DNA from 2 places in the Gryllotalpicola reticulitermitis genome. Region 1 is predicted to be linked to the other one. Evidence: predicted binding sites of a transcription regulator. Region 1 holds the regulator's gene; the other holds the start of a gene.
What was found. The regulator HspR, encoded in region 1, represses chaperone genes until heat shock. The targets are predictions, from matches to a motif close to AAGTTGAGTCNNNNNGACTCAACTT.

Region 1 (4,208 bases):
CGACGACGAGGACGAGAAGAACTAAGCGATGACGGACGAGAAGCCCGAGGGCTCCGAGCCCGAAGAACCCATCGAAGAGCCGGTCGAAGAGGCATCCGCTGAGAGCGACGGCGAGGGCGACGACGAGCTGTTCGTCGACGACATCCTCGCCGCCGCCGAGGCGGAGGAGAGCGATCCGAGTGCCGAGCATCTCGCCGACCTCAAGCGTGTGACGGCCGAGTACGCGAACTATCGCCGCCGCACCGAGAGCGAGCGCGAGGTCGTCCGTGAGCGTGCGGTCGGCGACGCGGTGCGCGCGCTGCTGCCGGTGCTCGACGACCTCGACCGGGCCCAGAAGCACGGCGACCTCGACGGCGACGGCGCGTTCCCGACCATCGCCGGGAAGCTGCGCAGCGCGGTCGAGAGGCTCGGCGTGAAGCCGTTCGGCGAGGTCGGGGAGGTCTTCGACCCGCAGCGGCACGAGGCGATCTTCCAGCAGCCCACCCCGGGCGCGACCGAGACGACCGTCCTCGACGTGGTCGAGACCGGGTACACCATCGGGTCGACCCTGGTGCGTGTGGCGCGCGTCGTCGTCGCCACCCCCGCCGATTAGTTACTACAAGGAGGCGCGTTGGCCAGTCAGGACTGGTTCGACAAGGACTTCTACGCGACCCTGGGCGTCAGCAAAGACGTCTCAGCGGCCGATCTGAAGAAGACCTATCGCAAGCTTGCGCGGCAGTACCACCCCGACTCGAACCCGGGGGACGCGGCCGCTGAGGCGCGCTTCAAAGAGATCAGCGAGGCGTACTCGGTGCTCTCCGACTCCGCGCAGCGCGCGGAGTACGACCAGGTGCGGGCCATGGGCTCGGGCGCGCGTTTCACGGCGCCCGGGTCCGGCGGCGCCGGCGGCTTCGAGGACGTCTTCGGGTCGATGTTCAACGGTGGTGCCGGCGCCGCAGGCGGCCGCCCGGGCGGGTTCAGCTACCAGAACGGGGGCGCCGACTATGACGACCTGCTCGGCGGCCTGTTCGGCGGCGGCGGGTTCGGGCGTTCGTCCGGTGGGTTCCGCGGCTACGGCGCCCCCACGCGCGGGCAGAACATCGACGCGTCGACCTCGATCGACTTCGTCGACGCCGTCCGCGGCGAGACGGTCACGCTGAGCGGCGCCGGCGGCAAGCCCATCAAGGTGAAGATCCCGGCGGGCGTCGCAGACGGGCAGAAGATCCGGCTGCGTGGCCGCGGGCATCCGAGCCCCGACGGCGGCGAGGCGGGCGACCTCATCCTGCAGGTCGCGGTGCGCAAGCATCCGGTATTCGAGCGCGACGGGCTCAACCTGCGCGTCAACGTGCCGGTGACCTTCGTCGAGGCCGCGCTCGGCGCGACCATCGAGGTTCCGACGCTCGACGGGCCGACCGTGAAGCTCAAGGTCGCGGCGGGAACGCCCTCCGGCCGGGTGCTGCGCGTCAAGGGGCGCGGCGTGAAGACCGCCAAGGGCACCGGCGACCTGCTCGCCGAGGTGCAGGTGGCTGTGCCGTCGCACATGTCGGCCGAGGCCGAGAACGCCCTGCTCGACTTCGCCGCGAAGCTGCCGGCGGAGAATCCGCGCGACGATCTGCTGGCGCGGGCGCGCGAGTAGCTTCGGGGAACGGTCCGAGCGGCACCCGCCGGCGCGGGCGCCAGGGAGAGGAAGGCAGCCGGCTGTGAACATGGACGTCGACCAGGACACGCCGCTCTTCGCGATCGCCGCGGCGGCGGAACTCGCCGAACTGCACCCGCAGACGCTTCGGCAGTACGACCGGCTCGGGCTGGTCGAGCCGAAACGCACCGCGGGCAAGTCCCGGCGGTACTCGCTGCGCGACATCGCTCAGTTGCGCGAAGTCGCTCGGCTCTCAGGCGAGGGCGTCTCGCTCGAGGGCATCCGCCGCGTCCTGTCCCTCGAGAACGAGGTGCGGGCGCTTCAGGGCCGCGTGCGCGAGCTCGAGTCGGCGCTGGCAGACGCTCTGCTGCAGCGCCCCGGCCGGCGGGTCTTCGCGTCGGACGTCTCGGGCGAGGTCGTGCCCATGCGCGCGGGAACGCGGGCGCAGCGCCGCGACCAGGTCGTGATCTGGCGCCCGTGGGGGCCCGTCGACTGAGTCGCGCGTGAAAGCATGACCGAGTGAGTTCGGGCGGCGAGAGCGACTGGAAGCGCGCGTTGCGCGGGCTTGCGCGCGCCGATGACGTCGCGGAGACCTCAAGCGCGGCGCCCGCGGAAGGCCGTCGCACCCCGCTCGGCGTGCAGTTCGAGGTCCGCGAGGTCGTGCGCCGCGGCAGTGGGCGGTGGCAGCACACGAGCAACACGACGGTCGCGGCGACCGCGGAATCGGCCGGCGAGCTGAAGCTCACCGCGCGGCCCGTCATGCCCGGTCGCGCCGGCAACTGGGTGGGCGCGAACCTTGCCTGGGCCGGTCTGCAGTACCAGGTGCACCAGCTCGGCCTCGACGGCGAGCAGGTGCGCTGGTTCACCGACTTCGCCGCGCTGGCGCGCGCGAGCAGCGGCAGCTTCCTCGGCCAGGACGGCGTGCGCATTGCGCTCGACGACTTCGGCTCAGCGCTGCTCTGGCCGCTGCTCGACGAAGCGAGGGAACTCGGCGTCGCGTTCGTCGGGGCCGGGCGTGAGCCCGTGGTCCGCGTCGGCGAGCGGGGGGTCGTCCAGCTCGACGCGACGGCGAATGAAGCCGGGGCCGTCATGCTGGCGCCGCGGGTGAGCATCGACGGAGCGGAGGTCACGGGGCAGCGACTCGGCGCGCTCGGGACCCACGGTCTCTGGGCGGTCGAGTGGCCGGGTCCGGTCGTGCGGCTCGCGCCGAGCGCGCGCGAGGTGACCGCCGAGGTGCTGCGGCTCGCGGCATCCGCGCCCATCGAGGTGCCTGCGCGCGAGCGCGCTGAGTTCATCGCGGACTATCTGCCGCAGCTCGCGCTCACCGTGCCGCTCGTCAGCGCCGACGCGTCGCTGGGGTTTCCCGAGCCCGTCGAGGCGCCACCCGCACAGACGCCGCCGAGCGGGCGGCCCGAGGGCGAGCCGGTGCTGCCGGAGGACTTCCTCGACGCGGTGCCCGAGCTCGAGGTCACCCTCGTGCCGACCGACGACCGCGACTGGCTGGAGCTCGGCTTCGCCGTGCGTGTCGACGGTCGGGAGGTGCCGTTCAGCAGCCTCTTCGAAGCGCTCGCCGGCGGCCGCAAGTCCCTGAGACTGGTCGACGGCTCGTATCTGAGACTCAATCAGCCGGTGTTCGCGAAGCTGATGGACCTGATCGCCGAGGCCGACACCCTTCGCGAGTGGGAGGCCGGGCCGCGCATCCACCGCACCCAGGTGGCGCTGTGGTCCGATTTCGAGGACCTCGCCGATGCCTCGCACGCGGCGGTCGAGTGGCGCGAGCAGGTCGCGGCACTGACGGATGCCCCAGCGGATGCCCCGCCAGCGCCCGACGGCCTGACGGCGGAGCTCAGGCCGTACCAGCTGGCCGGGTTCGCGTGGCTCGCGTACCTCTATGAGCACGGACTCGGCGGCGTCCTCGCCGACGACATGGGGCTCGGAAAGACGGTGCAGACGCTCGCGTTGATCGTGCACTCGCGCGGGGCCGAGGCGCGGCGAGGACCCACTGGGTCGTCGCCTTCAGCGGGTCTCGACCCCTGGCTCGTCGTCGCGCCCGCGTCGGTCGTCGGCAACTGGGGCGCGGAAGCGGCGAGGTTCGCGCCCGGCCTGCGCGTCGCCTCCGTCACCCGCTCGCAGTTGCGCGAGAAGCAGAAGCTCGCCCAGCTCGCCGCCGAGAACGACGTCATCGTGATGTCGTACAACCTGTTCCGCCTCGACTTCGACGACGTCGAGGACCAGCGCTGGGCGGGGCTCGTGCTCGACGAGGCGCAGTTCGTCAAGAACCATCGCAGCCGGGCTCATGAGTGCGCAAAAGCCCTCGATGTGCCGTTCAAACTTGCGATCACCGGCACGCCCCTCGAGAACAACGTGCTCGAGCTCTGGGCGATCCTCGACATCGTGGCGCCCGGGCTCTTTCCGAGCATCCGCCGGTTCACCGAGCAGTACGTGCGGCCCTTGTCGCACGTGCGCGAGCCCGACGCGCTGCCCGCCGGCATCAGCCACGCCGACGCACAGCGCGTGATCGCACGGCTGCGACGGCGCGTGCGTCCCTTCCTGCTGCGCCGCACCAAGGCGGTCGTCGCACCCGAGCTGCCCG
Region 2 (4,208 bases), on a different contig from region 1:
AGCCTGCTCGGCTCGGCGATCGCCGTCGTCGCCGGGCTCATCCTGCTACTCGCCTTCCAACACCTCGTGCTGCGCCGAGTCCCCAAACACAGCGACTCACGCGAGTGGTTCAGCCACCTCGGCGCACAGCTCAGACGCCTCGGGACAAGGAACACAGACCGCGAGCCATGAACGACACGGCAGCGAAAGAGCGGCCATCACGTGCACGGCCAGATGCAATGACCACCGACCCAAAGGAGGACCCATGACCGCGCCTGACTCCGTCTTTCTGCGTATCCCCGAGGGCCAGTGGATCGCAAACAACGCGAGCTGCTTCGCGATCTTCGACGCCAACCCCGCCTCGCCCGGGCACGTACTGGTCATCCCACACCGACTCGTCGCCAGCTGGTTCGCTGCCACCAGCGAAGAAGTCAGCGACGCCATCCAGCTCGTCAGCGCCGTAAAGAGGCACCTCGATGAGCGGTTCACGCCCGACGGCTACAACGTCGGATTCAACGACGGCGCAGCCAGCGGACAGAGCATCTTCCACGCCCACCTCCACGTCATCCCCCGCTACGCCAGCGACGTCCCACACGCCGCCGGCGGCATCCGCCACGCCGCCATCGGACACGGCAACTACTGAGCGCCGTCCAAGTCCGCCCCCCATCACCCAGTCAAAGTATCGAGACATGACCACCACGCTCATCACCCGCGCCGACAAGGGCATCGGCTACGAATCCGCACGCCGCCTCATCGCTGCGGGGCATCGTGTAGATCGCGGCCTGCGACCCGCAGCGTGGCCAGGTCGCCGCCACCGGGCCCGGTACCCGCTTCGTCCAGCTCGTGATTTGGCCTTTTTGACTCATGCGGCCAGTCCGCGCCGGGAGGAACAGCAGACATAGACCCATCGTGTTGCGCCACGACGCTGTTGTCGTCATCGCTGCCGCTCGTGATTTTCGACTGTGACAGCGTGCTCGTGGACTCCGAACGACACTCGTCGAACACGAAGTTCGGTCGGCAGATCGGGACCGAGGAGACTCACGCACGGCATCTCGGCCACACGATCGGCAGGATCGTGGCGAACATCGAGCGAGCAGCACAGGACGACTCCTCGAACGGCACGACACACAGCTCCGGAACGGCGGAAGCGGCTCACCGCGCCGGCCATTGGACGGGCGCAAGGTCACGACAACAGCTGATCGTCTCGCGGGGCACGCCGATCGGGAATGTCCATGCCACGAACACCACCTGACGATGACGCACATCGCGCCTCGGAGCGCGGTTCACACCAAGGAGAGGACACACCTCGCTTACATCCGGCCGCCAACCGCTCCCGTGGTCGAGTACGACGGACGCCGGGTCCACGACGACCACGAAGCGCCCCGAGCCATCGGGCTCGAGGCGCTTCGGGCTTCATCGCTACCCAGCCTGCGGGCGGGCGCCTATGGTGTCTCGGCGGCCACCTGCGGGGAGGCCGCCGCTATGCGTCGGTGTGCTCGCTGTGCGATTCCTCAACGGCCGGGTGTACCGTCTCGGGGCGCGACGTCACCGTGATCTTGCGCGGCTTCGCCTTCTCGCTCATCGGGATCGTGATCGACAACACGCCGTTGGAGTAGTCGGCGGCGATGCGCTCGGTGTCGATGCCCTGCCCGAGGCTGAGCTGGCGCAGGAACGTGCCGCCCTGGCGCTCACGCGTGAGCCACTTGACCCCGTCGCCGGTCGCGAGCGTGCGCTGCGCGCGGATGGTCAGCAGCTGCCCGTCGACGTCGATATCGACCGAGCCCGGGTCGATGCCGGGCAGATCGGCGGAGAGCACGTAGGTGTCGCCGTCCTTGTAGACATCCATCGGCATCAGCCGCGGACCGGCGGGGCGGTCGAAGAACGCGCCCGCCAGACGGTCGAACTCACGGAACGGATCGAAGTTGTTGGCCATTGGAATCAGCTCCTTCACGTAGTGTTCGAGAGTTGAGCCGCATCGACTCAACCTGGAAGCAGATTAGCACTCGAGCCACGAGAGTGCCAGACGATTTTCGGGGCTGCAAGACGCCATAGGCAGCTGGAGTTTTCGCACCCGAACCCCCTTGATCGGTTTCTCGCTACCCCATTTCAGCCACAAACTGAGCACGAACTCGCGGGCCTCTCTTCCGAGACTGCCCCAGCTTCTCCGCCAGCTCCGGTCCGCTCGGCCACACGCCCGTTTCCTCAAACTGGGCCTTCGCCCAGCTGATCACAACAGTCTTGTTTGCGCCGACCGCACGCGGCGGCGTCGGCGCACGGCGTGGCCGTCGATGCGGGCTGCGAGGCTGATGCGGCGCCCATGGGCTGCTTCGCCTTGGTGGTGGTGGGGGCCCGCTTCATGAGCTGCCAGCGCGTAGAGCGGGCAGCCGAGCGATGCCGGCCGAGCGCGAGCATCACAGGCGCCCCTTCGCGCAGGTCTTTCATGCGCTCCGTGTCAGTACCGATTCGCGGATTGAGGCCGCTCGTCGGCTTGCCCGAACAACTCGACCCAGTCAGACAGGAGAGCACCGCGCCATCCTCGCCTGCGCGTCAGCTCACGAGCCATCGCTCCCGGCGCGTGAGGGGCTCGCCCTCGCGGCCGAGTCGCCCCGATACGCCCGAGCGAAACCTCGCGGCACGGTCGTGAGGCTGTCGGGGCCCTTGGTCGTGTTCGCGAGGACTGCCGAGCTGTTTGAACGCGCGGCGTCACTGTCGTCGGCGGCAGCATCGTGACCGCCCTTCCGATCTCACACGGCGTGTTTGGCGTAAGTTCAGCGACGTGTCGACCAAAGCGCCCATGCGACGAGCACGGGCTGAAAGAACAGCCGTACGAGCCGCTTTTTGTCGGTGTCCAGCCCGAAGCCGTTGCGCCGTTTCAGGTATTGCTCGATGTTGCCCGGGAAAACCGCGGTAAAGAAGGCCGCCAGAAATGCGCCCACACGACGTTGCTCCCGAGGCAAGGTGACGAGTGAGACGCCGATGGCGACCTCGAGCGCGCCGGACGCAATCACCACCCCGTCTTTGTCGAGGCGGGTGACCTTCGTTGACCAATCCGGCACCTACGCCTGGAATGCCCGCCGCGCCCACAGGAGATGGCTCAGACCTGCGAAGACCATCGAGCCGGCGAGCAGCCAACGACAAACAACGCGCATCGCCGAACACAACCGCACGGCGGCAGCTGCGTCGAGCCCTTGACGGGAGGGTCTCTCGGGCATCGCCGAGGTCGCCTCACTCCGCAAGGCCGTCGCAATTGTGGCCATGGCCGTCGCGAAGCGGGAGATGATCACCGCGTCTCGATTGGCTGGTGACCGCCTAGGGCTCGGCTCAGAGCCCGCGCCGACGCCAGTGACACCGACTTGGACGTGCGTCATGCGGGATTTGACCACGCCCGGTGGCGGCCTCGAGTCCATCCGGCACGGACGTGACGCAGATGTGCCGGTCAGGATGGCGTGGGGCCGCCGGGGCCGTGCCGGTTCTGAGGAACGTGCGCGGCCTCGCGTCAAGGGGCGTTGCCGTCGCGGGGCGTGCTTCTAAGGTGAGCGGATGACTGAGCTGTCCGGTCCGACGGGCGAGGAGCCCGAGCTCCACGCGCGGCCACGTGCGGACGGCGCCGGTCCGCGGGCGCTGGTGATCGGCGCGACGGGGTATCTCGGCGGCCGCCTCGTGCCGCGTCTGCTTGCCGCCCGGTACCGTCTGCGGGTCCTCGCGCGCGACGCGGCGCGAGCGCGAGCGTTCCCGTGGAGCGACCGTTGCGAGATCGTCACGGGTTCGGCCGACGATGTCGAGGCTCTAGCTCGCGCGTGCGACGACGTGGATGTGCTGTACTACCTCGTCCACTCGATGGCTTCGGGCAGGGGCTTCGAAGAAGCCGACGAACGAGCGGCGCGGACGGTCGCGAAGGCGGCCACCCGGGCGCGGGTCGGCCGGATCGTGTACCTCGGTGCGCTGCATCCTCACGGTGTCGAGCTGTCTCCGCATCTGCGCTCGCGGGTGAAGGTCGGCGAGATCTTCCTTCAGTCGCCGACGCCGGCGCTAGTCCTTCAGGCCGGGATCGTGATCGGCTCCGGATCCGCGTCATTCGAGATGATCCGCCACCTCACCGAGGTGCTCCCCTATATGCCGGCCCCGCGCTGGGTGCGCAACCGGATCCAGCCCATTGCCGTACGTGACGTGCTGTACTACCTGCTCGGCGCCGCCCGCGTTTCCGCCGATGTCAACACGGCGGTGGACAT

Region 2: ACFOYW_RS00180 (Hsp20/alpha crystallin family protein) is a predicted target of HspR. The motif match lies at 1,942-1,966, and genes of this name have one in related genera.

What each region holds. Positions count from the first base shown of each region.
Region 1 covers NZ_JBHSCN010000005.1:787,119-791,326, reverse strand. The annotation lists gene dnaK (molecular chaperone DnaK) at 1-25, shown strand, start outside; gene ACFOYW_RS10795 (nucleotide exchange factor GrpE) at 29-592, shown strand; gene ACFOYW_RS10790 (DnaJ C-terminal domain-containing protein) at 611-1,615, shown strand; gene ACFOYW_RS10785 (heat shock protein transcriptional repressor HspR) at 1,686-2,111, shown strand; gene ACFOYW_RS10780 (DEAD/DEAH box helicase) at 2,135-4,208, shown strand, end outside.
Region 2 covers NZ_JBHSCN010000001.1:32,896-37,103, reverse strand. The annotation lists gene ACFOYW_RS00195 (hypothetical protein) at 1-171, shown strand, start outside; gene ACFOYW_RS00190 (HIT family protein) at 245-622, shown strand; gene ACFOYW_RS00185 (hypothetical protein) at 950-1,231, shown strand; gene ACFOYW_RS00180 (Hsp20/alpha crystallin family protein) at 1,460-1,912, opposite strand; gene ACFOYW_RS00175 (DoxX family protein) at 2,748-3,035, opposite strand; gene ACFOYW_RS00170 (SDR family oxidoreductase) at 3,520-4,208, shown strand, end outside.